3 regions of the Vibrio algicola genome follow, and region 1 is predicted to be linked to each of the others. Evidence: riboswitches for the same ligand, from Rfam matches in the RefSeq annotation. Region 1 holds a riboswitch; each other region holds the start of a gene.
The links. A riboswitch is a leader RNA that binds a small molecule or an ion and turns the genes downstream of it on or off. The one in region 1 is predicted to bind thiamine pyrophosphate.

Region 1 (9,953 bases):
CTTTAACAATAAGGAGATAATGTTAAGATTAATCAGGTTATATTTGAAACATAAAAATAAATAGATGAATTAGAAGTTGCACATTATATTAAGGATAAAACATGTCACTTAACATTTCAGATCGCATTGAAGCTTTACGCCAATGGTTAACCAACAACAACCTCGATGCAGTTATCATTCCTCACGAAGATGAATACTTGGGCGAATATATTCCACTGCATAATGAAAGGCTTGCTTATATCTCGGGCTTTGTCGGATCAGCCGGTGCCGCAATCATCACTCAAGATCAGGCGGCTATTTTTGTCGATGGTCGATATACCATTCAAGTCACTAAACAAGCACCAAGTGATATTTTCTCTTATCATCATCTAATTCAACAACCACCTCTGCAATGGGCAAGTCAAAATCTTAAACAAGGTGCACGCCTTGCTATCGATCCAAAAATGCACTCTGCGGTTTGGTTTGAGAAAGCCGAAGTTCAGTTATCACAACAACTGCAGCTGATCAGCTTAGATCACAATCCGATTGATGTTATCTGGCAAGATCGTCCCGATCCTATTGAATCATCAATGCGTTTAATGGATCTTGAACTGGTAGGACAATCAAGTGCAGACAAGCGTCAACAAATTGCTGATATTCTAGTGAATGATAACCTTGATGCAGCTTTATTGACGCAATTAGACTCGGTGTGCTGGTTACTTAATATTCGTGGCTTAGACGTTTCTCGCCTGCCGGTACTATTAAGCCAAGCGATCATTCATCAAAATGGTAGCGTTGATTTCTTTATTGATCCCTCTCGTGTACCAGACAATTTCGCCCAACATGTTGGAGCCAATGTACGTGTTCACTCTCCTCTGCAACTTGAAACAGTATTAGCCTCATTGGCGACTAAAAAAGTATTAGTCGATCCAAGTACTTCTAATGCGTGGTACTCACTGATATTGAATAAGCACAAGGCCATCATTCATCCTGCCGCGGATCCATGTCTATTACCTAAAGCTTGTAAAAATAACGTTGAAGCACAAGGGATGATCAATTGTCATGTCCGAGATGGCGTGGCGATGTCTTCTTTTTTATGTTGGTTAGATAAAGAAGTTGCGAGTGGTCGACTGCATGATGAAGATCAGTTAGCGACCAAACTACAACAATGTCGCGAACAAGATCCGACTCTGGCCGATTTAAGTTTCGATACTATTTCAGCGGCAGGCAGCAATGCAGCAATGTGTCATTACAATCACGCCGATCAATCTGAGTTTGGGAAGCTAAGTTTAAACAGTTTGTACTTAGTTGATTCTGGTGGCCAATATCAAGATGGCACCACAGATATTACTCGCACTATTGCGATTGGAACACCTTCAGAATTTATGAAGCAACAATATACTTTAGTGCTGAAAGGTCACATTGCTTTAGCCAGTGCTCGCTTTCCCAAAGGCACAACAGGTAGTCAACTGGATGTTTTGGCCCGCCAATTTTTATGGGCAAAAGGCTATAACTATGATCACGGTACCGGTCATGGTGTCGGTCACTTCTTAAGTGTGCATGAAGGCCCTCAGCGTATTTCACCTGCGTATAATGGTGTGGCGCTGCAAGCGGGCATGGTAGTTTCAAATGAACCCGGTTATTACCGTACCGATGAATTTGGTATTCGGATCGAGAACCTAGAGTTAATTAATCCAGTTGAAACCAATGGTGATCTGGAACTGCTTGGATTGCACTCTCTAACCCGTTGTCCTATTGATGTGCGAGCGATCAATGTTGATATGCTCAATCGTCCAGAACTCACTTGGCTCAATGATTATCATCAGAAAGTGTGGGATGATTTAAGCCCACTCGTGAATAGTGAGGTTAAAATCTGGCTGCAACACGCAACCCAACCATTACGTTACGCCGATTAATATCATCGAAAATAGTAACTATTAAAACAATAATGAAAAAGGCCTAACATTATCGCTAATGTTAGGCCTTATTGTTTCACGTGAAACATTCAAACTAACCAGAGTAAGCCGAATGCCAGTCAGTCCATACAGCTTCAAATCCTCGCGACTTTACCGCCGCTTCTACTTGTTGCGCTGAACGCTCATCACTGATGGCGAATTGCTCCAACTCAACATCGGCATTAGCGTAACCCCCAGGTTGTGTTTTGGAGGCTGCAGAAATACTGGTAACCCCTAACGCTAAAACATTATCTCTAAACTGTGGCGATTCACGTGTCGATAATGACAATTCAACTTGAGGGTTAAACAAGCGGTAAGCACAAATCAGCTGTACCAGTTGTTTATCTGTCATGACTGATTTAGGTTGAACACCACCTTCGCACGGTCTTAATCTTGGAAAAGAAATGGAGTAACGTGATTGCCAGTACTGTTTTTCAAGATACTGCAAATGGGTCGCAGTGAAAAAACAATCTGTTCTCCATTCTTCTAAGCCAATCAAAGCCCCAATGCCTATTTTATCGATGCCTGCTTTTGCCAGCCGATCAGGGGTGTCTAATCGATAATAAAAATCTTGTTTATTGCCGCGTAAATGATGCTGAGCATAAGTAGAAGGATGATAGGTTTCTTGGTATACCATCACCGCATCTAAACCTAAGGTTTTCAATTCGGCGTATTGATGCTGTTCAAGCGGCTGGACTTCCATGGCTAGATAGTTGAATGACTGCTTGATTAAGGGTAGCGTTTGGCGAAAGTATTTCATTCCAACCTTAGTTTCATGCTCTCCGGTTACCAATAAAACACTATCGAACTTCATCGCTTTGATCGCACGGATTTCACTGCTGATCTCACTCAAATTTAATGTTTTGCGTTTGATGCGATTATCCATAGAAAAACCACAGTAACTACACGAATTGGCGCATAAGTTCGATAGATAAAGTGGGATGTAAAAACCCATGGTATGACCAAATCGCTGCCGAGTGAGAGCATAAGATTGCTGCGCCATTTGTTCGATATAGCTTTCGGCCGCCGGCGAGATTAACGCTTTAAAATCTTCCAGATCAAGCTTATTTTTGCCTAGCGCTCGCTCTACATCTTCCGCAGTCTTGCTGTATATCGACAGCTTAATATTATCCCAATCTAATTTTTTAAAATGTTCAATAAAGCTCATCACCCACTCCTAAGATAAAAAAGAGGTTAATGGACTTGATGCAACCGCCTGATGACTACTCGCAGCTAATCCCGCAAGATAAGCGATTCTGCCCGCTTGTACTGAAAGTTTAAATGCTTCTGCCATCAAGTTCGGATCGTTGGCAGAGGCAATCGCAGTGTTAACCAGTACCGCATCTGCACCCAATTCCATTGCTTGAGCTGCGTGAGATGGCGCGCCAATTCCCGCATCGACAATCACCGGAATGTTTGCTTGATCGATAATAATTTCGAGAAAATCTTTCGATGCTAGTCCTTTATTGGACCCTATCGGCGAACCTAATGGCATGATTGCGGCACATCCAACTTGCTCTAAATGACGACACAGAACTGGATCGGCATGACAGTAAGGTAGGACGACAAAACCGCGCTTTACTAATTCTTCTGCGGCTTTTAGGGTTTCTATTGGATCAGGCATTAAGTATTTAGGATCGGGATGTATCTCTAATTTAAGCCAGTTAGTCGCCAAAGCTTCTCGCGCTAATTCAGCCGCTAAAATCGCCTCTTTCGCCCCTTTGGCGCCCGAGGTATTGGGTAATAAATTAATTTTTGCATTGATTAATGGCTTTAAAATATCATCATCTTGGTTATGTATATTGACCCGTTTTAATGCCATTGTACAAAGTTGCGTTCCTGAAACTTCCAATGCATTGGCCATTATTGATTGATTGGCGAACTTTCCCGTTCCGGTAAAAAGGCGAGAAGAAAAAATCTTATCGGCGATAACTAGACTATCTGATGAAGTATTAGGTTTCACAATTGTGGAAGATATCATTCACTCAGCCCCCTGCTATTGCTTGGAAAAGAGAAATTTGATCACCACTATTAATCTCAAATTCGTCCCAGCAAGAATGTGGGACGATGGTGTGATTTACCGTAATCGCTATATTGTTTATTTCAATTTCTAATTGTGTGAGTAAGCCACTCACAGAAGTCACACCATCCAGTAGCACCACTTCTTCATTGACCATTATATTCATCTTCTATCCTAGAAATTTGAACGTGTCCCTCCTCTTCCATATCTGCCGTTTATCTAGTCTTAAACTCTGTTAGAGGGCTTTCATCTTTATAAATGACAGCAAACTGGACATGAAGGATCCACGCTAATATTAAATTTTTGCCAAGCTAGCGTTTGACCATCAAATAAATTTAAAACGTTAGGCTTTAGCTTGGTATTGTTGCTTATCAGTTTGATTGCTTCTAATGCCTGAAGGTTACCTAAAGTGCCGACAACCGGTCCGATCACACCATTTTCAGAACATTTTAACCCTGCGCTATTATCTTGGTAAGGAACCGCACAGTGATAACAAGGCTGTTTACTTTGCCTAAAATCAAACGTCATCAATTGGCCAACCCACCCAATTGCCGAGCCGGAAATTAAAGGTGTGCCCGATTCAACACAGGCTTTATTTACCGCTTGCCGAGTTGGGAAGTTATCACTGCAATCCAACACCACATCCGCCATCATCACTTCAAGTTTTAGTCTTTCATCTTGTAAGAATGATTCAACTGCACGGATTTTTGATTGTGAATCAAGTTGTTTAATTTGATGAACGGTCGATTTGGCCTTATTAACACCAATATCGGATTCTCTATAAATCACTTGGCGTTGTAAGTTAGAAGACTCAACGCTATCACCATCCGCCACCACCAACTGACCCACACCAGCCGAAGCAAGATATAAAGCTACCGATGAACCCAAACCGCCACAACCAACAATCAAAACTTTACTTGCCAATAAAAGTTCCTGACCCGACTCCCCAACTTCTGGAACCATAATTTGACGTTGATAGCGATGAAACTGTAAATCATTCATAGATAGCCTTAGATTGAAGCTTAATTATTAACTATGCAGGTTCGGCAACATCAGCCAGATCCTCCTGCATAATTTGTGCAAATTGATTGATGGCTAATTGTATATCAGGAGCTTCGGTAATGGCACGTACAACTGCCAAACTCGACACACCACATTGCCAAACTTGTTTTGCGTTAGATAGGTCAATACCACCAATCGCCACCGTCGGTTCATGAGGCATTAAGCTGCTGATCATCTGTTGATATAATTTAAGCTTAATGACCCCTTGCGGCTTCGATGGCATTTGTTTCGTCGGTGTCGGAAATATATGCCCCAGTGCAATATAACTCGGGTTAAATTGTGCCGCTTTTAATACCTCATAATATCCATGAGTAGAGAGTCCTAAACGTAAGCCCATTTGCTGTATTAATTTCAAATCGGCCACTTGCAGATCTTCTTGGCCTAGATGTACACCATAAGCTTGATGTTTTATGGCCAATTGCCAATAATCATTGATAAACACCTGTGCATCATGTTCTTCGCCCAATGCGACCGCATGTTTAATTTGCTCTTCTAGGTCTTTCTGAAGCGGGTTTTTTATTCGCAATTGAACTGTTTTAACTCCTAGCATCAACAATTTTTCGATTTGACGGTAATGAGTCACCACTGGGTACAAGTTAAATTTATCACGCTCTATTGGTTGATAATCAAACCATTGCTTCTCAATACAGTTCCAATTAAATTTAGCACTTCGCTCATTAACCATTATTAATGGTGTCGGGAATAAAAAGCGTTCTGTTGGCCATGTTTCACGTGAAACACTCGAATCTGGTTCGCGTAATTTATTCATACTGCTGTGAGGTAACGGTACAGTCATTGCAGCACGGGCTAGCATCAATGCATCTTGAAGCGAGAACTCGAGACTTAAGCACGTAAAAAACCACGCAAGATGACGCTCACTATGTAGAGGAGCTATAACATGTGAGGAGCGTAATACACGATACTCTTGTTCTGCATTCAACCATACATCATGTAACTCACCCTCAAAGTAAGCATCAATATATAGCGTTTTATCATTCAATATTTCTGGTAGAGGTTGCCCATTCAAATACAATAGATAACGGTCTGCATTATTAATACTCGAAGGATCTTGCACCGCATCATGCAAAACCGAATAACATGTCGCCTGATCCTGATCAATAACAGCAATGTATTCGCAATGACCAGGACTTATCGCTATATCTTCAATCGCAAAACCTACCTGCTTTGCAGCAGATAAACAATTGGTGATCATTGAAGTCAGAGCTTGTTGTTGTGAGGGTAGCTTTATATGTACCATTAAACCTCCAGCTCAGATTCTTCATCGAGATCCGATTTAGCAGGATGATATAACTCTGAACCTGTCGCTAAAAACTCGGCCGATTTTTGTTTCATTCCTTCCAATGGATCATTGAGCATTTTAATATCAATCGCTTGATCGGCGGCTACTTGTTTGGTGTCTTTGGCATACTCACGCACTTCTTGCGATATTTTCATTGAACAAAATTTAGGGCCACACATCGAGCAAAAATGAGCGACTTTACCTGATTCTTGCGGTAGCGTTTCATCATGAAAAGCCAGTGCAGTTTCAGGATCAAGAGAAAGATTGAATTGGTCATGCCAACGAAATTCAAAGCGTGCTTTCGATAAGGCATTATCTCGAATTTGTGCGCCAGGGTGACCTTTGGCCAAATCGCCAGCATGAGCAGCAAGTTTATAAGTAATAAGCCCTGTTTTTACATCTTCTTTATTTGGTAAACCCAAGTGCTCTTTTGGGGTGACATAACACAACATCGCACAACCAAACCAACCGATCATCGCCGCACCAATACCAGAGGTGATATGATCATAACCTGGTGCAATATCGGTGGTTAATGGCCCTAGAGTATAAAATGGAGCTTCATGACAATGCTTTAACTGCTCATCCATATTCTCTTTGATCATGTGCATAGGAACATGCCCAGGACCTTCAATCATCACTTGGACATCATATTGCCATGCGATTTTAGTCAACTCGCCTAATGTACGCAGTTCAGAAAATTGCGCTTCATCATTGGCATCAGCGATTGAACCTGGACGTAGGCCATCTCCCAGTGAAAGTGCTACATCATATTTGGCACAAATTTCACAGATCTCACGAAAATGAGTATAAAGAAAGCTTTCTTGGTGATGAGCTAAGCACCACTTTGCAATGATCGAGCCACCACGAGAAACAATCCCAGTCACCCGCTTAGCCGTCATCGGCACATAACGAAGTAACAGGCCAGCATGAATAGTAAAGTAATCCACCCCCTGCTCAGCTTGCTCAATTAAGGTGTCTCGCATCACTTCCCAATTAAGGTCCTCAGCGACACCGTTCACTTTTTCTAATGCTTGGTACATCGGAACCGTTCCAATTGGTACTGGGCTGTTACGTAAAATCCACTCTCGCGTTTCATGGATATTACGTCCCGTCGAAAGGTCCATTACAGTATCGCCGCCCCAACGTGTTGACCACACCAACTTCTCTACTTCTTCTTCGATTGATGAAGAAACTGAAGAATTACCTATATTGGCATTCACCTTAATTAAGAAATTACGCCCAATGATCATAGGTTCTGATTCAGGGTGATTAATATTAGATGGAATAATCGCACGCCCTTCCGCCACCTCTCGACGTACGAACTCAGGGGTGATCTCCTTTGGTAAATTAGCGCCAAAGTTATTGCCAGGATGCTGCTGATTTAACTGTTCATCCCCAAATTTCTGACGACCCATATTTTCACGAATGGCAATAAACTCCATTTCAGGGGTAATAATGCCTTTCCTCGCGTAATGCAATTGAGTGACGCATTGGTTTGGTTTGGCTTTTCGAATTCTAGGTAAGTTGCCATAACGAAGATTATCTAAGGTGTCATCGGCTAATCTTTGCTTGGCAAACGTGGAGCTGACATCTGATAACGTTTCAGTATCGTCGCGCTCAGTAATCCATTGTTCTCTTAGCTTTGGCAAGCCAGTATGGAGATCTATCTGGTAAGTTGGATCGGTATAAAGACCGGAAGTATCGTAGACCTGAATGGGCTCATTAGGAGACAATAATGGTTTTTCTTTACTCCCTCCAACCAAACTATCTGCTAGTGATATTTGACGCATAGGGACGCGAATGTCAGTGCGGCTACCTTGGATATAGGTTTTTTCTGAGTTTGGGTATGGTTGTACAGAAAGTGACTCAATGAAATTTTTAGCTTCCATACGAGCTTGTTTACGACTTGACGACATAGCATTTTCCTTTAACTTTTAGAGTTATAGTTCCCGAAGGAGTAAATGCTTGACGGATTTGATGCACAAGAATGCAGATCTGTGGATTCACAGTTACATTTATAGATGGGTAATATAAGAAAATTACTCTTCTCTCGTTCCCTTCGCAGGTATTAGCCTGATCAGGTTCAACGGATCCCGCAACGCGGTCTCAGCCTTATGGCACTCCGACAAGTCAGAAGAGTATATTTAGTGCTTAAATATTCAGCAAGCTATTTTAGATTTAATAACTAACAAAACCAAAAAGTGTGATGTTAAGCACTATTTTTTAAGTTTGTTAATTAATAATCCAAATAAACTCGAGTGAGTCTCTCTTAATTGACCAATTTTCCCATCAAAAGGAGCCTCACCTTCTAGATCAAACAATTTGGGCACCGCGACTCGTTGAGATAAGTAGATACCAGTATGCCCACTGAAGTAATAAGCGGTATAACACGCAATAGCAAAATAGAGTATGTATTCAGAACCAAATAGCTCAACCCCCATGATAGTACATGCCAGCGGAGTATTGGTTGCCGCTGCAAACACAGCGATGAAACCCAGTGCGGCAAATAATTCAGGTGGCGCCCCTAAAACCCAAGCTAAAGAATTACCTAATGTCGCACCAATAAAGAATAAAGGGGTCACTTCACCACCTTTAAACCCAACCGATAGCGTTAATGCGGTCAATACTAATTTAAGTATCCAGCTATACCACTCTGCACCACCTTGGTGGAAGGCTGAAACAATACTGACCCCGCCTTCACGGCTGCTATAAACCCCTAAACCAGTGTAATCGTAATTACCAATCAACTTAGTGATTAAAATAACTAAAACACCACCAATAAAGACAATCAGGTATGGATTTTTAAGCGTTAATTTAAAAAAGTCTTTTAATGAATGGGTCAACTCACCAAATAAGTATCCGGCGAGGCCAAAACCAACCCCAGCCACAATGATTTTTAAAAGCAAAAGTGGATCAACCTTTACAACATGATCGAGCATTTTAAAAGACTCTAAAAAATCAATCCGGTAATGAGTATGGTGCGTACCCAGTGCAGTACAAACAGTATCGGCAATAATAGCAGCAAATAATGCCGGAATAATTGCATCATACTTCAAGCGGCCAATTGCTAGCACTTCTAAGGCAAAAATAGCCCCCGTCAATGGCGTGCCAAATATCGCGCCAAAACCAGCCGCAATACCTGAAATTAGCAGTAGACGAGTGTCTGATGGTGATAACTTAAACCATTTTGCAAAACATTGAGAAGCAGCGCCACCAATCTGAACCGCAGTACCTTCACGTCCTGCTGAGCCACCAAATAGATGGGTAATAACCGTTGTGATAAGTACTAAAGGACCCATTCTAGTTGGGATCCCTGCACCTGGTTGGTGTATTTCATCCATGATGAGGTTATTACCACCATCTGAATTTTTACCAAGCTCTCGGTATAGATAAACAATCAGTAAGCCAGCAAAAGGCAAAAGATATAACAGCCAAGTATTGGCTTCACGGGTTGCTGTTGCTTCAGACAGTAGCCACAAAAAGAAAGCATTTAATGCGCCTATTACACTAGCAACAGGAACAATAATAATTATCCAACGTAAGATTTGGATAAATAACTTGGGATTTGGTTTAAGGGGATGAGACATATATCTACCTAAAATAAATGATTAATAGTATAGGATAGATATTGAAAAGC
Region 2 (9,953 bases), 1.2 Mb from region 1:
GGGCACCATTTTTCAAAGTCTTTTTTATTAAGTTACCTCTCCGGTAGCAAATGATAAGCACACAATTTGCCCGCTTAGCTCAGTTGGTTAGAGTACTTGCATGACATGCAAGGTGTCACTGGTTCGAGTCCAGTAGCGGGCACCAATTCCTTTATCGGATAATAAAATATCCGTTAAAGATAAAAAGCCTACAGAAATGTAGGCTTTTTTGATCTATCCGCTTTGTTCTGTTTATTTCGATTAGTATGCCCCCCCCTGATGTATTCCGCTCACCGCTTTTAGTCTCCATTAAGTGGTATATTTCCTCTGATTAGCGAAACTGCACCACAAAATGTTAACCTTTCGTACCATATCAACATTAAATCACGATAAAGTAACTTTTTAGCAACTTATTCCCTGTTATTTTTCGCTATTGGCTTATATTTAGTGATCAAAATCACACGGGTTAGGTATATTTTGTTACTAATTGACTACAAGTTGCTTTTTGTCTGCTAGTCTGATCCAGCTTTGAAAGTTGTACAAAGTAACCTAATGGAGATTTGTTCATGACGAACGACAACAAAAAATCAAAACGCTCTTTAACCGCACGAATTATTACTGGTATGGTTGCCGGTATCTTATGCGGTTTTATTATCCAATCCTTTTTTAGTAACAACACTTTTATCAATGAATATTTAGTCGAAGGCTTATTTGATGTCGGCGGAAAAATATTTATCGCCAGCTTAAAAATGCTAGTTATCCCTCTTGTCTTTGTTTCTCTTGTTTGTGGTACCAGTTCCTTAAAAGACATCACCACTTTAGGCCGATTAGGTGGCAAAACCTTAGCTTTTTATATCGGTACCACCGCCCTAGCGATTTCTTTAGCGCTGGTTATGGGGATCTTTCTTCATCCAGGCTCTGGCGCAGATTTATCATCCGCCGCATCTTTTACTTCAACAGAAGCACCATCGTTAGGACAAGTGATTGTTGATATGTTCCCAACTAACCCAATGGCAGCGATGTCGCAAGGCAATACCCTTCAAGTTATCGTGTTTGCGGTGTTATTTGGTGTTGCGATCAGTCTTTCAGGCGAAGCCGGGCAACGTGTTTCAACGTTCTTCAGTGACGTAAACATCGTAATTATGAAGCTGGTTACGCTACTTATGGAAGTCGCGCCTTACGGTATCTTCTTCTTAATGGCAAAACTGTTCACTGGCCTTGGATTAGATTCCATTGCGAACCTTGCCGCTTACTTCTTAGTGTTAGTTGCTGCGCTGCTTATCCATGCGTTTATTACTTATAGTATTTTGCTCAAAGTATTATCGGGCTTAAATCCATTGGTTTTTTGGAAGAAAATGAAAGATGCGATCATGTTTGCATTCTCTACCGCCTCTTCTAACGCCACCATTCCAGTTACGATGGAAACCGCAACACATCGTTTTGGTGTCAGTAATAAGATCGCTTCTTTTACCATCCCTCTAGGCGCGACCATCAACATGGATGGTACCGCTATCATGCAAGGTGTGGCGACAGCCTTTATTGCTCAAGCTTTTAATGTCGATTTAGGCATTGGCGATTACATGACGGTGATCTTAACCGCAACGCTAGCTTCAGTTGGTACCGCGGGTGTTCCTGGTGTTGGTCTAATTATGCTTGCGATGGTGCTTAATCAAGTTGGTTTACCATTAGAAGGTATTGCCTTGATTATGGGCGTCGATCGTCTACTAGATATGATCCGCACTGCGGTGAATATTACTGGTGATAGTGTAGTGACTTGTATTGTGGCTAAATCTGAAAATGAACTGGATGTTGATCTGTTTAATGATCCAGATGCAGGCAGAATTGAGATTGATTTGAAGCACAAGGCTTAAGTTATTTAAAACGTTTAATCCTGCACTATCTAGGGCCTTAGTACATCAGTGTCTTAAGGCCTTTTTTTATACCAATTCCAGTAATTTTATAACCTATACAAATTGAATGCAGAGAAAAGTGTAAAAGGCCATGGATGGCCTTTTCTCAAGCGACCAGGATGGGACCGCGTATTTTCGGCGGATTCAACTTGATCAGGTATTAAGTGGTTTACTAGTTATAGATACAGTACCGCCTCTTTTAACTACTTTGTATTAAAGCTAATAACTCGATTGTCGCCTCTTTAGGAGAATCGGCAGCAAAGATTGCCGACACTAATGCAATACTATCGACCTTGGTTTTTGCAATACTCACAATATTACTTTTATCGATCCCACCAATGGCGACTAACGGTAAATCACTGTCGAGTACCGCTTCAGTCAGTCCCTTAATACCCCATTGATACTGGGTGTCGGTTTTTGTTGCGGTGTTGAAAATAGTACTGATGCCTAAATAATCGATAGGAAGAGTCTGGGCTTGTGATAATTGTTGCTGGTTTTCAACGGTTAAACCTATGATTTTATCTGGGCCAAGGATCTGCCTTGCTAGCACCGCAGACATATCCGATTGACCTAAATGCACCCCATCTGCGTTTACCGCCAATGCAACATCAACGCGATCATTAATAATTAATGGTACTGGTTTGAGGTTAAGTTTTATCTGCTGTTGGTTAAACTCATCAATCACTTGTTTGGTTACTTGAGTACGTTGAATAAATGTTTGGATATTATGATCTTTATGTCGCACTTGAACGATTGAAACTCCACCTTGTAATGCTTGCAGCAAGATATGGCGTAAGCTTTCTCCTTCCGTTGTTTCATCGGTCACTAAATAAAGTGGATAGTCGAAACGATTAATAGCATTCATTATTAGCCTATAGTTTGTTTTGTTATTCTCAGTGGATGTCACATCACAATGCAGTAAGGCCGGTATATGGCTGGCATTTCAATGTATTGATCAATGCCAGTTGATCAAGTTGGTAGAGCTTATCGAATAAATGCATTTGTAAACTGCCAGGGCCAGTACTTTGTTGTGCGGCCAGTTCGCCTGCTACACCTAATACCGCAGTAGCACATAAGCCTGCATTATCAAAATCAATCGCGGCAAATGCACCGGTTAAGGCACTATGAGTACAACCGATTCCTGTTACTTGCGGCATCAATTTATCACCATTGCTTAACTGAAATGTTTGCTGTTGATGCACGACATAATCAACTGCACCAGAGATCACAACATGATTGGCTTGGTATTGCGCAATCACTTTATGCGCAGCCTCCATTGCGGCTTCACTTGGATCTTGAGCATCCACCCCTTTTACTTGGCTATCAATACCGACTAGCGCCATAATCTCAGAAGCATTGCCTCGTACAATCAGTTTATCCGCCAAGTCACAAAATTCGCGAGCGACGGTAGTTCTTAATTTGCTGGCCCCACAACCTACAGGATCGATAACAATCGGCTTTTGATAATGATTGGCTTGGGTGATCGCAAAACGCATCCGTTCAATCCAAATCGAGTCTAATGTGCCGATATTGATCACCAAGGATCCAGTAAAGCTCATCATTTCTGCCATTTCATCGCGGCTGTGTGCCATGATCGGTGATGCCCCTATTGCCAGCAAAGCATTAGCGGTATTGTTCATCACCACATAATTGGTGATGCTCACCACTAAAGGTTTATTGAGGCGCAATCTATCGAGTTGTTGTGAAATAAATTGCTTTGCTACCACAGGTTTGCCAGTAAAGTTTGTCATTTATTGAGCCCTTTAATGCTTATTTGAGTTTGAGTAATTAACGCCACAAAATTATAAATACGGAGTAGGATCGACCGCTGTTTTGATCACTTTATTTTGATACATAAAATCAGCAAATGCTTTATAACCCTGAACATCTGCCGCGGTTGGGCGCAATGCAAAACGAGTTAAAGTATCAGCCCAAGCGTGTTGATTAAGCTGTGTATCTAATGTTTTAGGGTTGTACGATTTAAAACTATTCCAAGCTTGGTCAGGATGATTAACGATATATTGCGTTGCCAAGGTTAACGCGTGATTAAATTTCGCGATGGCGGCCGTTTTTTTGCTGTTTTGGCTTACCACAAAAATCAATTCTTCATAACTTGGTACGCCGTGCTCTTCTGGATAAAACGCTTTTACTTTTACCTTTTCAATTGCCAGTTGATTCGGCTCAAAATTACGCAACCCGCCCCACACTGCATCGACTTTGCCTGAGGCTAATGACGCCGATAAATTCCATCCCACATTTACCATCTTGATATCACTAAGCTTTAAACCTGAATGACGCAACATGGTACCCACCATTGCATCTTCAGTACCAGCCACCGCGATACCAACCGTTTTACCTTTTAAATCTTGGACTGAATTAATTTTACCGTTATCTAAAGTTAAAATTGTATTTAAAGGGGTCGCAATTAAGGTTGCCGAACGTTTCAGCGGTAAACCTTGAGCAAGATCCATCACAAAATTAGGTTCATAAGTGACAGCCATATCTACCTTTCCTGCCGCAACCATTTTAGGGGGTAATGTTGGGTCTGCTGGTTCTTGAATGGTGACATCCAATCCTTCTTGTTTAAATAGTCCTTGTTGCTGTGCAATGATGATCGGGCCGTGATTGGGATTTACGAACCAATCTAGCATCACAGTCAGTTTGTCATTGGCGTAAGCTTGACTAGTAATAGTGAGTAAAGCGGTGGCGAATAGTATGTGTTTAAATCTTGCTGCGATTATACGAGGCATATGCTTTCCTTTTAATCTAAATAAGTTTTTAGCCTTGGTTCGGCCAATGAATGAAATGATGTAACAAACGGTCAGTCAAAAAATACAGCCCGACCGTCATAATCGATAAAATAAACAAACCTGCAAACATATCAGCCACTTGCATTCGGGCATTAGTTTGCAACATGTAATAACCTAGCCCAGCGCTCGCGCCAACCCATTCACCAATCACGGCCCCGATCGGTGCGATCACCACCGCCACTCGTAAGCCAGACGCCAGCGCCGGTAATGCCGATGGCAGTTTCACTCTGAGTAAGGTTTGCCATTTAGTCAGTTGGAAAGTTTGCGCCAGTTCTAAATAACCTTTGGGTGTGTTTTTTAAACCGTCATAACAACAAGTGGTGATTGGAAAAAAAATAATGATTGCCGCCATCACGACTTTGGACGCCATGCCATAACCTAGCCATAACATTAATACCGGTGCCAGTGCGAACACGGGGATCGCTTGGCTAATGATAAGCAAAGGTAATAACCAACGGTTGACGGTAGCATTAAGTAATAAAATCAATGAACACATCACCCCAAACACCAGACCTAGCAGTAGCCCCAAGAGAATCTCTTGTAACGTCACCAAAGAGTTGGCACGAAGTACATCGGCATTTTCGACTAATGCTTTGCCAACCTCGATTGGTGTAGGAATAATGTAACTTGGCAGAGCAAACAACGACACGGTAGCTTGCCATAACAACAGTATTACCAATGTCGTGGTCACGATTTGCACCACCATGGCAATTTTTGATGATGTTTTGATAGTGGGATTTGTTGTTTTGTTGATTGAAAGACTATTCATGGGCTTGCTCCATGCTATCAATACTCAACCGTTGCAATAATTGATTATGGGCTAGAACCAATTCAGCACTGGTTTCTCTTGGGGGGAAGCTTGTCGAGTGGAATTCAACCTCATGCAATTTTGCCGGCGTGCCCTTCATAATTAAAATTCGGTCAGCAATTCGCAATGCTTCTTGTGGATCATGAGTAATGAACAACACGGTTTTATCTTTTAATAACTGACAAGCTAACTTTTGTAACTCGTAGCGTGTGACCGCATCAAGCGCTGCAAAAGGTTCATCCATTAATACCACAGGTTTATCTTGCATTAAGGTTCTGGCGATGGCGACTCGCTGCCTCATTCCGCCCGATAATTGATGTGGAAAATGCTGAGAATAACCAGATAAACCTAGCTTATTCAGTAACTGTGTGGCTTGCTCAATTTGTGTTTTGGTTATGCTGCCACAGATTAAATACGACTCTAGGCACACGTTATGCAGCACATCTAACCAAGGAAATAATAAATCTTGCTGCCCCATATACGCGACAGGATCTAAACGGTGCGGATCTCCAGAACCTATATTTCCGCTCTGTACGCAACCCTTGTGCTCAAAACCAGCGATTCGTTTTAATAACGTTGTTTTGCCACAACCACTTTTACCTAATAAACAGGTCCAACTTTTTGCTTTGAACCCAACCGTTAAGTTTTCAAAAATTGCTGGTAGTTGAGGTTCAAACTGAAAGGTCAACTTATCAATATTAATCATGATTTAGCCTAACCATAAAAAGCATGAAAATGATGAACCGGACCTGAACCTTTGCCAACAGTAAGCTGATCGGCTGCCGTCAGTGCGTCAGATATATACATTTTCGCTTGGCTAATTGCCTCACTTAATGGCATACCCTGTGCTAAATAAGAGGCGATGGCAGAAGATAGCGTGCAACCTGTACCATGAGTGTTTTTAGTGGCTATCCTTGGATGAGAAAACCGAGTGATCTTATTGCCATCAATCAGCCAATCACAACTGTGCTCACCGGTGAAATGCCCACCTTTAAGTAAGGTTTTGACTTGTTTAAATCTAGGATGTGACTGCAACTTGTGGATGAATGCTTCAATCTCAGATTCGTATTTTGGCGTGTCACAGCCCAATAACAGCGCGGCTTCAGGAAGATTAGGGGTGAGCACGGTGACAAAAGGAAAAAGCTCATCGACTAAGATTTGAATGGCCGCTTTTTCAATTAGCGCATCACCACTGGTCGCAACCATGACCGGATCTAAAACCACATATTGTGGTTGATATTGCTGTAATTTCTGCGCAATCACTTTGATCACACTGGCGTCATTTAACATGCCAATTTTGACAGCTGAAATATTAATATCAGAGAAAACCGCATCCAATTGCAGCCCAACAAATTCAGCATTAACCGCCAATATTTCACTCACGCCTTGCGTATTTTGCGCGGTTAATGAGGTAATAACTGAACAAGCAAAACTGCCAGTAGCGGAGATAGCTTTTATATCGGCTTGAATCCCAGCGCCACCGCCAGAATCGGAGCCGGCAATGGTGAGCACATTGGCAATATTTGATGAAACCGCATTAAGCGTAGATCTTGGAGTGTGATGGGATAATGGCTTGTTGGTGTTTGACATTTCGACAACTTCCTATTGATGGCAAGGAAGTAATTCGATTCAAGCTGGTATCTCGTTTTGAAAAACCAATATCGGTCAACAATGAGAAAAGCAGTGTGGCGATCCGAAGTTAGTTCCCTACGCCAATGTTAATTGGATCAGGTTCAACGGGTCTCACAGTAGTGATCTCAGCCTTGCGGCTCCCCGACTAATATGTTTGTTAATGTAATGGCTTGGCAAACTAATGTAAAGTACTAAGGCATTATGCCTTCATCATCGATTAAGCGATTTATATGACCGATTTTATGACCAACAACCAAACCTTAATCCGTTTGGTGTGCTTTATTTTAGTACTACTTGTTATGGCCGTATGGGAAATACAACGTCCCCGTAAAGCCTTAACACAACCCAAAAATTTTCGTTGGTTAAATAACTTGGGATTTGTGGCATTAAACGGCGCACTACTGCCATTCACTTTACCTTTCTTGGCAATGGGAGTGGCTTTTACTGCAACTCAGCATCAATGGGGGTTACTTCACTGGCTCAAGTTGCCGTCGCCGATTGAAGTATTAATCTCGATTGTTTTACTTGATGGTATTATTTATTGGCAACATCGTTTGTTTCATCAAATCCCGTTGTTATGGCGCTTACATCGCGTCCATCATTCCGATCAAGATATCGATGCCACCACAGGTTCGCGTTTTCACTTTATTGAAATTTGGTTATCGATGTGGGTAAAAATAGCGGCTATTGTCATATTAGGCATTTCACCCATTGCGGTACTGCTATTTGAAGTGATTTTAAACGCCAGCGCCATGTTTAATCATAGTAATGTGCGTTTGAATTTGAAGTTTGATGCCCTGCTGCGTAAATTCGTTGTCACGCCAGATATGCACCGTATTCATCACTCGGTGCACTTAAACGAAACCAACAGTAACTATGGCTTTTGTTTATCGATTTGGGATCGTTGTTTTGGCAGTTATATTGCTGAGCCAAAAGATGGCCACCGAGATATGAAAATTGGATTAGGAATCTTTCGGCAACCACAGGAACAAGGTTTGCTCAAGATGCTAACTCAGCCGTTTAGAAAAGATGAGTCGCATCAAAAGTAATATCAATTGTATCAATTAAATGATCGTTCAAAATTGAGTACAGAGAAAAGTGTCAAAGGCCATGGATGGCCTTTTCTCAAGCGACCAAGGACGGATCAGCGTCTTTTCGGCGTATTCCAATTGATCAAATATTCAATCGAATTGGTATAATCAGTCAATGTTAGCCTTTATGGTTACTGTACTTGTTTTGATTTATTTCTGTTCGGTTTGTAATTGGCATAAGTGATGATAATCCCTGCCGCAACAATAAATGCCCCACCACCGAGAGTGAAAATAGTCGGTAGTTCATCGAATAACCAGTAACCGAAGATACAAGCAAACAGGATCTGGAAATAAAAGAATGGCGCGACATGTGAGGCATCCGCTATCTTCATTGCTTTAATCAAACACAGTTGTGACACAATCGTGACCACAGGAATGGTGATGAAATAAGGGATGGATTCCATCGTTGGGGAGATCCACATATCTGGCTGCGCTATCAAAAGAATGGTTGAGACTGAACCCAAAATAAAAAACGAGTTAATAAAAATTGAAATAAACGACACGCTCGAATCAATGGTTTTGGTCAGCAAGTTATAACCGGTGTTGGCAACCACGATCACTAATGGCAATAAGTAGATTAAATGTAAACCACCAACATCGGTCGGATTCATCACGATCACCACCCCAGCAAAGCCTAATAACGTGGCGATTATCTTGACCGGTGTTAGGGTTTCTTTAAAGAAAATCGCCCCACCTAACATGTAGGCCACGCTGCCCATCTGCACAACGATGATATAGACTTCAAGCGGAATGTATTTCAAAGAAATTACTGAGGTAATGGCGCACACCAAAAACAATGCCGAGCGGATCAGCAATTTGCCATTGGTGGCTAAAATAGCCGTCTTGGTTTGTTTGGGCATAAAGATAAGCATGCATAAAAATGGGATGGTAAAGCGGAAAAACACCATTTGTACTGGATGAAAGCCATGTAATATCAGATATTTATCGGCACTATCTTTTAAGGTTAAAGATAAGGTGGCAAGTATGACCAACATTGCGCCTAACATGTTTTTATTTTGAACGGGCATGATAATTATCTACACAAAAAATGTAGCGTTAACTTAACCCAAACATAAAAAAAAACAAGCCAAAGTCAGGCTTGTTTTTGCATTGTAAGATTGCTGTGTTACTTTGACGCCACATAAAAAGGTGACACTGTAATTATTGGTTAATTAAAAGAATCTCAACCACTTAAGCAACAATAATTCCCCTATCAAGGTAACAACCAGCGCGGCACAAAAAATAGCGAACGCGATTGGGTTTTCGACCCCAGGCATGCCGCCAATGTTGATCCCGAGCAAACCGGTTAAGAAACCTAATGGCAGGAATATCGCCGCCACTATGGTAAATAAATAGGTATTTCGGTTCATTTTTTCTGCTTGCTCTTGTTCAATTTCCGATTTCATTACTTGGATCTGCTCCAAGTAAAATTCCATCGATTCGGTTAAGCGCGTAGTGGTATCCAGCACGTTCCAACTATGAGTTTCAACCGAGCTAATCTCGTTAATATTGGCTTCAACCAGATCATTTAATGCATAACGTTGTGGTTTTAGAAAGCGGCGTAATTTTAGGATCCGCTTATGAATCAAATGCAGTTCGTTGTCATCATGTTCCACTTCATCTAATTCAAACAATCGCTCTTCGGTTTGGTTTAAAAACTTTTCAATATTCTGGTTTAAACCACTAATGATCGCCATTAATAAATGCGGCAACGATTTAGGAC
Region 3 (9,953 bases), 320 kb from region 1:
TGTGATTAATTCCGGCACACTCACCAAACAAGGCGGTTGGCGGGTACAAGTTCCGAGCGTCGATATTCAAGGGATCTTACGTCAGTATCCGATTTTAATGAAAGGGCAGATCAACGCCAATGATGCGAATGGTGATGGCACCATCAATGTTGGTACGCGCGGTTTACGCATTTCTCATGCTGATAATGGCGTAAAAATCAAAGGTCAATTGGGCAAAGAATGGGATATGGATGTCGATATTGAGGCGCCGACATTATCTCAATCGGTGCCACAAATAAAAGGCAGCATTCAAGGGCGAGTATTATTACGTGGTCAACAAAAACAACCCAAAGTGTATTCGAATTTAACTGCGAAAAACCTTGCTGTGCCAGAGTTTGATGCCACGCTACAGTCTTTAATTATCAAAGGTGAAGTGTCGCCGTTTCCGAGTCCAAGCGGCGATCTAGCACTGCTGGCCACCAAGGGCGAGTATCAAGGCCATAACCTAGAAAGCTTAAAAATTCACTTTGCGGGTGGACAGAAAAAACACCAATTGGATTTTGATGCGATTAGCGACTTGGTCTCCACTCACTTTACTCTTACGGGAGGGGTTACATCGACCACCAACATGCAATGGAAAGGGCAATTGCAGTCGGCTGAAATCGTATTGCAGCAGCAACAACCCCAACACTGGCAGTTACAGTCGCCATTGCCGCTAGAGTATCAAATAGATAAAAACATCGCCTCGGTGGATGCGCATTGTTGGATTAACTCTCCGGCTAAAATTTGTTTAGAGGAAGACGCAACACTGGGCGAAAAAGGAGAAGTTAAGCTTGCCGTTAGTCATTTTAAGTTTTATCAATTAAAAGAGTTCATTCCAACTGGCACCTTAATTAGCGGAGAAATTAACGCTAAAGCTTGGGCTAAATGGGCACCCAATACGCCACCTCAAGTTAAGCTTGATTTGCATATTCCTAAAGGTCATGTAACACAAAACATTGCTCCTCCACTCACCATTGGTTGGGAAGAGCTTCAACTTTCAGCCGCGCTTGCCAATGATAAGCTCGATCTTAAATGGCTATTTGATTTGACTAATAATGGTGAAATTGAAGGCAAAGTGGCGATCGATAAAGTACAAAGTAAACGACCGATTATGCAAGGTATGAACAGTATCAAGCATATTAACTTGTTGCCATTATCAGCCTTGTTAGGCGAGCAAAATTTAATGGAAGCTGACATTAACTCAATGCTTAATTTTCAAGGGCCAATCTTAAATCCGAGAGTGGTTGGTGACTTTACGATTTCAAAAATGAAGTTAGAAGGACAAGCCTTTCCTGTGGACGTCAACAGTGGTGAGATTAATACTAAATTTAATGGTTATTCTGCACGCTTAAACTCAAAACTTCACACGCCGGATGGTGAACTTAACCTAAAAGGTGATGCCGATTGGTCAAAGCGTAAAAATTGGCGAGTGAATCTGCGAGCGTTTGGTGACGATTTAAAAGTTGAAGCGCCGCCAATGGTACGCTTAAAGGTTAGGCCGGATCTTACCATTGCGATCACGCCTAAACTTGCCAAGATCACCGGTAATATTGATATACCATGGGGACGGATCTTAGTCGAAAATCTTCCCGAAAGTGCCATTGGTTTATCGAAAGATGAAGTGATCTTAGATCAAAACCTGCAACCGGTTGAAAAAAGCTCCGGGTTGCCGATGGCGCTTCAAACCAGTGTCACCATCAATATCGGGGACGATGTGAGTTTATCAGCCTTTGGTTTACGCGGTAACTTAGTTGGGCATTTAAAAGTTTCTCAGAAGAACAAAGGTCCCTTTATTTTAGGTGAGATTCGAATTGAGAGAGGGTCATATCGATCTTTCGGGCAAGATCTGGTGATCAAAGAAGGTAAGATCATTATGAACGGCCCGGCAGATCAACCTTATGTGTCGATCAAAGCGATCCGTAATCCTGACAATACCGAAGATGATGTGACGGCAGGGATCGAAGTTACCGGCCCTGCTGATGCACCAGAAGTTACTGTGTTTTCAGAGCCTGCAATGTCTCAAACCAGCGCGTTATCGTATTTATTGCGTGGGCGTGATGTGGAAGATGGATCCGGTGGTAGCGCCATGACTACAGCGCTAATTGGGTTAAGCTTAGCCAAAAGTGGCAGAGTGGTTGGCGAGTTAGGAGAAAAATTTGGGGTGCAAGACTTACAACTTGGCACCGCAGGTTCAGGAGATGAATCACAAGTGACGGTGAGTGGTTATATCGCCCCTGGGCTGCAAGTGAAATATGGCGTTGGTATCTTTAATGCTTTGGGTGAATTTACCGTGCGCTATGAGTTAATGAGTGATTTTTATGTTGAAGCGATAACTGGATTAGACAGCGCCGTCGATTTTATTTACCAGTTTAGTTTTGATTGATAAAAGGCAATGCGGTTTAGATACCAGCTGTTGTATTAGTGAGTGTGCAGGTGTCGGGCATTCAATCTCAATCAAGATAAGCTAGGATGATGCTTAACTGAATCAATACTGCGATAAAAATAAAAGAGCACGTCAATAATGGCGAGCTCTTTTTTTATATTAAAATCAACTATCATAGTTAGAAATTTCAGGGAGCAGTTTAATTATTTCTTCGCTCGCTCAAAGGATTCTAAAATTTCAGCGCGCGCTGATGCCACACCTTCCCAGCCATCAACTTTTACCCATTTTCCGCTTTCAAGATCTTTATAACGCTCAAAGAAGTGGGTGATTTGTGATTTGAGTAATTCAGGTACATCACCAATATCTTGAATATGATCATACTCTTTAGACAGTTTGCTATGTGGAACCGCGATCACTTTGGCATCTTCACCTGACTCATCGGTCATTTTCAATACCCCAACTGGGCGGCAACGGATCACCGAGCCCGGCATTAATGGAAACGGGGTTGGGACTAATACATCAACCGGATCACCGTCTAATGATAGTGTCTCATTCACATAACCATAGTTACATGGGTAGAACATTGGTGCCGACATAAAACGGTCGACAAATAATGCTCCACTGTCTTTATCAACTTCATATTTAATTGGGTCAGCATTGGCTGGGATTTCGATAACAACATACAAATCATCAGGTAATGATTTACCAGCCGGGACGTGGTTCAAGCTCATTGGAATTCCTTTCTAAGAGTAATAAACCGTCAGATTATAACGTGACTTGTCAGTGGTTTGTAGCGGAAAAGTTACAAAAATGCGATCGACAAAGGGGGCAGAGAGGATTAAGGGAGGCATAAAAAAGCAATGAAAGCCAAAAGGACCTTCATTGCCAATTATTAGGGGTTGTTAGCCAATTACATTATTAATCTGGGTATTGTTGCAAGAAGGATTCAACTTTCTCAACCATTATCGTTGAGCCGACTACGAAAGGAACGCGTTGATGCAGTTCGGTTGGTTTGATATCTAAAATCCGTTGATAGCCATCAGTTGCCTTACCGCCAGATTGCTCCATTAAGAAAGCAATCGGGTTGCATTCATACAATAAACGCAATTTACCATCAGGATGTCTTTGAGTGCTTGGGTATAAATAGACGCCACCTTTTAATAGGTTACGGTGATAATCTGCCACCAATGAACCAATATAACGCGAGGTGTAAGGACGGTTATCTTCTGGTGCATCTTCTTGGCAGTATTTAATGTATTTCTTTATTCCAGTCGGAAAACGAATGTAATTGCCTTCATTAATCGAATAGATTGAGCCTGTAGCAGGGATCATCATTTTCTCATGTGACAAGCAGAAGACTCCGATCGAAGGATCGTAAGTAAAGCCATGTACCCCTTTACCTGTGGTGTATACCAGCATGGTGGATGAGCCATAAATAATGTAGCCCGCCGCCACTTGCTTATGGCCTGGCTGAAGAAAATCTTCCGCAGTCGGCGCACTACCAATCGGAGATACTCGGTGGTAGATCGAGAAGATGGTTCCGACCGAGACATTCACATCGATATTCGATGAACCATCTAAAGGATCCATTAACACCACATACTTGGCATTTTTATTGAGTTCTTTATTAAAGCTTACCGCTTCATCTTCTTCTTCACTGGCAATACCACAAACTTGACCACGAGCTTCAAGTGCGGCTTTAAATTTGTCATTGGCATACAGATCGAGCTTTTGTTGCTCTTCACCTTGCACATTCTCAGCACCAACTGAACCCGTAATATCAACTAAACCGGCTTTGTTAATTTCTCGGTTGACAATTTTAGCCGCTAATTTTATCGAGCCAAGCAGAGAAGAAAGGTCACCACTGGCATGAGGAAAGTGATTTTGGTGTTCAATAATAAATTCGCCTAACGTGCGAGTTATCGACATAATGGATCCTTTTTTGTCGTTAATTTTATTCATTGCAGGAAATAGTGGTAGTACCAGTGTGTATCTCTTTTGGATACTCATTTATTCGATTGTAAATCCAGAATCTTATTAATGGTAATGAAGTAACTGATGAAGCTTCACAAATGTGCACTTAAGCAAGGTCTCGATATTAAAAGAGATAATTCATAATAATGCACAGAAAATTGTTTTCGAACACCATACATTTGATTGCGTTTGAGTTACTATTTCGCACAAAGTTATTGACCTAATTTGAGTCTCACAAAAAAGTGGGAAGGAAAACCTATTATGCATATTCATATTCTTGGTATTTGTGGCACTTTTATGGGCGGTGCCGCCGTATTAGCTCGCCAGCTAGGGCATAAAGTAACTGGCAGTGATGCCAATGTGTATCCGCCAATGAGCACTTTGCTTGAATCTCAAGGTATTGAAATAATTGAAGGATTCGATCCTTCTCAATTAAATCCCGCCCCCGATTTAGTGGTAATAGGAAATGCCATGAGTCGTGGTAATCCGTGCGTGGAATATGTATTAAATCAGAATCTTAAATACACCTCTGGCCCGCAATGGTTACAAGAGTTTTTATTGCATGATCGTTGGGTGTTAGCGGTAGCGGGTACCCATGGGAAAACCACCACGGCAAGCATGTTGTCTTGGATTTTAGAAGACTGTGGCTATACACCGGGCTTTCTGGTTGGTGGTGTACTTGGTAACTTTGGTGTATCGGCTCGTCTAGGCGAAAGTATGTTTTTTGTGGTCGAAGCAGATGAATATGACAGTGCTTTTTTCGATAAGCGTTCAAAGTTTGTTCATTATCATCCACGCACCTTAGTGATGAATAATCTTGAGTTCGATCATGCTGACATTTTTGACGATCTTGAAGCGATCAAGCGACAATTTCATCATTTAGTGCGTACTGTTCCGGGTAACGGACGGATCTTAACCCCGACTAATGATGCTGGCCTAGAGGATGTGATCCAACGTGGTTGCTGGAGTGAACTCGAACATATAGGCGATGATGGTCACTGGAAAGCTGAAAAAATTCAAAAAGATGGCAGCCATTTTAATGTTTATCTCGATGGTCAGTTGGGCGGAGTAGTGAAATGGGATTTGGTCGGTGATCATAATCTCAATAATGCCTTAATGGCGATTTCCGCGGCGCGACATGTTGGCGTCACCGCCGATCTTGCTTGTGAAGCGTTAGGCAAATTTATTAATACGAAACGTCGTTTAGAACTAAAAGGCATTGAAGCTAACGTGACGGTTTATGATGATTTTGCCCATCATCCAACCGCGATTGATTTAACCCTTGATGGTCTGCGCAATAAAGTCGGTGACAGTAAAATTATTGCGGTGTTTGAACCTCGCTCTAGCACCATGAAAATGGGAGTGCATCAACAAACCTTAGCGGCAGCATTTAAACATGCTGATGTGGTGGCGTTATACCAACCCAATAATATCCAGTGGTCAGTACAATCGGTCGCCGATCAATGTGAACAAACTGCTTTTGTTGAAGATAATATCGATACACTTGTTGAGCGAGTGGTGGCACAAGCCCATGCTGGCGATCAGATCTTAGTAATGAGCAATGGTGGCTTTGAAGGGATCCATGGCAAATTGTTGCAAGCATTAGCAGCAAAGTAGCAGTAACATCAAAGTGGCAATAGCTTCAAAGTAACAACAGGCACATCATAAGTAAAAAGATCATGGTAGGTAAAAAGGTCGTGATGATCCTTTTGTTTCGATGAACATGCCAATTGTACTAGGGTCGATGAATTTGATTATAGAGAAAAGTGTCAAAGGTCAGGGATGACCTTTTCTCAAGCGTCCATGGATGGGTCAGCATCTTTTCGGAATATTCAAATTTATTGAGCCGCTTATATCGACAATCTAGCGAGCAACGGTATTAATACCAATCGTAGTAACTATCTAATCAGCTAATGACTTTGATAGGTATGATTAACTCACCCAAGTTCAGAAATTAAGGAGCGCGAGATGTCTCAACCTAACGTACCCCATTCAAGTAGCAAACATATAACCTTAGCGTTTACCGGAGCTTCGGGTGCACCGTATGGTTTGCGCTTACTTGAGTGCTTACTGGCGGCTGATTACACCGTGTATTTATTAATATCGTCTGCCGCGCGAGTAGTGATGGCAACCGAGCATGGTTTAAAATTACCCAGTGGCCCGCAAGCGGCGCAACAAACCTTACTGGCCCACTTAAATAGTCAGCGAGATCAGTTGATTGATAGTGATAAGTTGGTTGTGTGCGGTAAAGAAGATTGGTTCTCGCCAGTGGCTTCAGGATCGGCCGCGCCAAAACAAATGGTGGTGTGCCCGTGTTCGGCAGGCAGTGTGGCCTCGATTGCGCACGGCATGTCAGATAACTTAATTGAACGAGCCGCCGATGTGGTGATGAAAGAGCGTGGCCAATTGCTGCTGGTGGTTCGTGAAACGCCATTCTCCACCTTGCACTTAGAAAATATGCATAAACTGTCGCAAATGGGCGTCACCATAATGCCAGCAGCGCCTGGCTTTTACCATCAGCCTAAAACCATTGAAGATCTAATTGATTTTATGGTGGCCAGAATATTAGATCACCTAGGTATTAAACAAGGCTTAGTGCCGCGCTGGGGTTATGATCAACGTGACAATCATTAATTTGGTTATCTTTTGAGGTTATACTAATTCCATAAATTTAATGATCGTTAAAAATTGAGTACAGAGAAAAGTGTCAAAGGCCATGGATGGCCTTTCTCAAGCGACCAAGGACGGATCAGCGTCTTTTCGGCGTAGTCAAATTGATCAAATATTAAATGGAATTGGTATTATCACTAGCCTATTAATGCTTAACTCAATACAATCAGATTGAAAATACTCATCGGGGAGCTGAATCAAACACGGATTCGGCTGAGATCTTTTTAAGAGACCCGTGTACCTGAACCAGATAATGCTGGCGTAGGAATTGAGTCTGGATCTCCCTACTTACTTTCCTGTGCCGCTCACTAAAAAGGATATTCTAGTGAACGACACCACCTCTATTTCGAGCAACAATCCAAAACGTAAAAATAAAGTGACAACTAAACCGAAAGCGATTCTAGCTGCATTCAGTTTGCCTTTATTGTTATCACTTTCTAATGGTGCGCAAGCCGCTGATAAGCCAACCCTTACCGTCTATACCTACGACTCGTTTACTTCCGATTGGGGCCCTGGTCCTAAAATTAAAACGGCCTTTGAAGCCCAATGCGGTTGTCAGTTAAATTTTGTCGCGCTCGATGATGGTGGTTCAGTATTAAGCCGTTTACGTTTAGAAGGAAAAAATACCAAAGCAGACGTAGTGTTAGGGTTAAATAACAATATTATGGCGCAAGCACAGCAAACCGGATTGCTCGCCAAACATGATGTAGACACTTCTAAAGTGACCATTCCTGGTGGTTGGGACAACCCTTACTTCGTCCCATTCGATTACGGCTATTTCGCTTTTGTGTACAACAAAACCAAAATGAAGAACCCACCGAAAAGCTTAAAAGAGCTGGTGGAACGTGATGATTTTAATATTATTTACCAAGATCCGCGTACCTCGATCACCGGTCAAGGCTTGCTGTTATGGGTAAAATCAGTATATGGGGATAAAGCAGCGGATGCGTGGCAAAAGATAGCTAAGAAAACGGTGACGGTGAGTAAAGGTTGGTCTGATTCATACCCGATGTTCTTAAAAGGCGAGAGCGATATGGTGTTGTCTTACAGTACCTCTCCTGCTTATCACATTATTGCTGAAAACAATCAAGATTACGCCGCAGCTAACTTTGCTGAAGGACAATACGCTCAGATTGAATTGGCCGCTAAAGTGAAAAGCTCCCACCATCAAAAACTGGCCGATCAGTTTATGCAGTTTATTTTAAGCGATGACTTCCAATCCGTAATGGCGACGGGGAATTGGATGTATCCGGTTACCAACATAGCCCTGCCTAAAGGTTATGAGCAACTGAGCGTGCCAACGAAAATGCTGTCACTCGACCCTCAAGTGGTGGCGAAACAGTTGAAAAGCTGGACTCGTGAATGGCAAATGGCGTTATCTGAATAGCAACCAATCGAAATAAGAATAAAGCGAAATAAAAATAAAGCGGAATAAGGTTAAATCGAAAAGGTGAATTTATGATGGTGATACTAGGTGGTTAATGTGTCAGTGCCGAAGTTAGGCTTACTGGTTGCGGTTACTATTGGGCTATTTGTGTGCTCAACCGTGATGGCATTAATTCAACACGCCCCAACGTTAAATTTGGGTTGGATTTTGTCCGATCCTTATTATCGCCACATTACCTTTTTCAGTTTCTATCAGGCTTTATTTTCAACCTTATTGAGTGTTGGTTTCGCAATTCCGGTAGCGCATGCTCTTTCTCGTCGCGAGTTTAAAGGCAAGGCTCTGCTGCTAAAGATCTTCGCTTCAACTTTAGTCTTGCCGGTGCTGGTAGGCGTGTTTGGTATTGTCGCCATCTTTGGTAACAGCGGTATTGTGGCGGATATTTTCCGGTATTTTGATGCGCGCTTACCTTTTTCTATCTACGGATTAAATGGCATTTTAATCGCCCATGTGTTTTTTAACCTGCCTTATGCCAGTCGATTATTATTGCATTCGCTAGAGTCGATCCCCAATGAGCAACATAAGCTGTGCGCACATTTGGGGATGAACGATTGGCAAAAATTTCGACAAATTGAATGGCCGCGCATGCGTCAGCAATTACCACAAGTGGCGGGTTTGGTGTTTATGCTGTGCTTTACCAGTTTCTCGGCGGTGATGGCGCTGGGGGGAGGCCCCAAATCGACCACGATTGAACTGGCGATCTATCAAGCGATTAAGTTTGATTTTGACTTGCAGGCGGGGGCGATTTTAGCCTTATGGCAAATGTTATTGTGTGGCGTGTTGAGCTTAACTTTATTGCGTTTTAGTAACAGCGTACCGAGCTCTTCTGGCGGCAGTGTCAGTCATCATGCTAAAGAGAAAAGGCAGCGAGTGGCCTTATTTTCTACCAGTCATCGCGCAAAAATTTGGGATGCAGCTTGGATTGGTGGCGCGATGCTGTTAGTGCTTCCGCCTTTATTGATGGTGATATGGCAAGGCTTAAATCCCAAATCGTTAACCATATTGCAAGATGAGAAATTTTGGCAAGCGTTAAGCGCTTCGATTCAAGTAGCAACATTAGCCAGTTCATTGGCATTATTGATGGGGATCGCGATTTTATTTACTAGCCGAGCTTGGCATCTAAAAGGCTTACCCGCGCGAGCAGGACGGTTGGAATTGATGGGGACCATTATTTTAGTTACGCCCGGCATTGTGATCAGCACCGGATTATTTTTATTATTACGCGATCAAGTCGATGTATTTAGCCTCGCTTTTTGGGTGGTGATACTGGTAAATAGCTTGATGGCGCTGCCGTATATTATTAAAACCTTGTCGCAGCCTATGCTACAAACGGCGCAGCAATACCAATTTTTATGTCAAACTTTAGGCATGACTGGTTGGACGCGTTTTCGCTTGGTGGAATGGCGGGCACTGAATAAACCGATCGCACATGCTTTCTCAATCAGCTTTATGTTTTCGATG

Region 2: linked by a shared signal. The riboswitch ahead of thiD (bifunctional hydroxymethylpyrimidine kinase/phosphomethylpyrimidine kinase) and the one ahead of thiC (phosphomethylpyrimidine synthase ThiC) in region 1 are both predicted to bind thiamine pyrophosphate.
Region 3: linked by a shared signal. The riboswitch ahead of thiB (thiamine ABC transporter substrate binding subunit) and the one ahead of thiC (phosphomethylpyrimidine synthase ThiC) in region 1 are both predicted to bind thiamine pyrophosphate.

Annotation. Positions count from the first base shown of each region.
Region 1 is NZ_CP045699.1:61,078-71,030, reverse strand. Features, by position in the region: gene GFB47_RS00315 (aminopeptidase P family protein) at 102-1,895, shown strand; gene thiH (2-iminoacetate synthase ThiH) at 1,990-3,102, opposite strand; gene GFB47_RS00305 (thiazole synthase) at 3,112-3,915, opposite strand; gene thiS (sulfur carrier protein ThiS) at 3,920-4,120, opposite strand; gene GFB47_RS00295 (HesA/MoeB/ThiF family protein) at 4,207-4,956, opposite strand; gene thiE (thiamine phosphate synthase) at 4,988-6,274, opposite strand; gene thiC (phosphomethylpyrimidine synthase ThiC) at 6,274-8,232, opposite strand; TPP riboswitch at 8,354-8,451, opposite strand; gene GFB47_RS00280 (voltage-gated chloride channel family protein) at 8,533-9,903, opposite strand.
Region 2 is NZ_CP045699.1:1,221,223-1,231,175, reverse strand. Features, by position in the region: tRNA gene GFB47_RS05710 (tRNA-Val) at 1-8, shown strand, start outside; tRNA gene GFB47_RS05705 (tRNA-Val) at 69-145, shown strand; gene GFB47_RS05700 (dicarboxylate/amino acid:cation symporter) at 546-1,850, shown strand; gene thiE (thiamine phosphate synthase) at 2,089-2,754, opposite strand; gene thiM (hydroxyethylthiazole kinase) at 2,798-3,640, opposite strand; gene GFB47_RS05685 (ABC transporter substrate-binding protein) at 3,692-4,639, opposite strand; gene GFB47_RS05680 (ABC transporter permease) at 4,668-5,468, opposite strand; gene GFB47_RS05675 (ABC transporter ATP-binding protein) at 5,461-6,213, opposite strand; gene thiD (bifunctional hydroxymethylpyrimidine kinase/phosphomethylpyrimidine kinase) at 6,222-7,097, opposite strand; TPP riboswitch at 7,195-7,293, opposite strand; gene GFB47_RS05665 (sterol desaturase family protein) at 7,382-8,188, shown strand; gene GFB47_RS05660 (DMT family transporter) at 8,362-9,258, opposite strand; gene GFB47_RS05655 (zinc transporter ZntB) at 9,403-9,953, opposite strand, start outside.
Region 3 is NZ_CP045699.1:2,264,145-2,274,097, reverse strand. Features, by position in the region: gene tamB (autotransporter assembly complex protein TamB) at 1-2,404, shown strand, start outside; gene ppa (inorganic diphosphatase) at 2,608-3,135, opposite strand; gene fbp (class 1 fructose-bisphosphatase) at 3,323-4,333, opposite strand; gene mpl (UDP-N-acetylmuramate:L-alanyl-gamma-D-glutamyl-meso-diaminopimelate ligase) at 4,640-5,995, shown strand; gene GFB47_RS10290 (flavin prenyltransferase UbiX) at 6,347-7,012, shown strand; TPP riboswitch at 7,224-7,333, shown strand; gene thiB (thiamine ABC transporter substrate binding subunit) at 7,464-8,435, shown strand; gene thiP (thiamine/thiamine pyrophosphate ABC transporter permease ThiP) at 8,523-9,953, shown strand, end outside.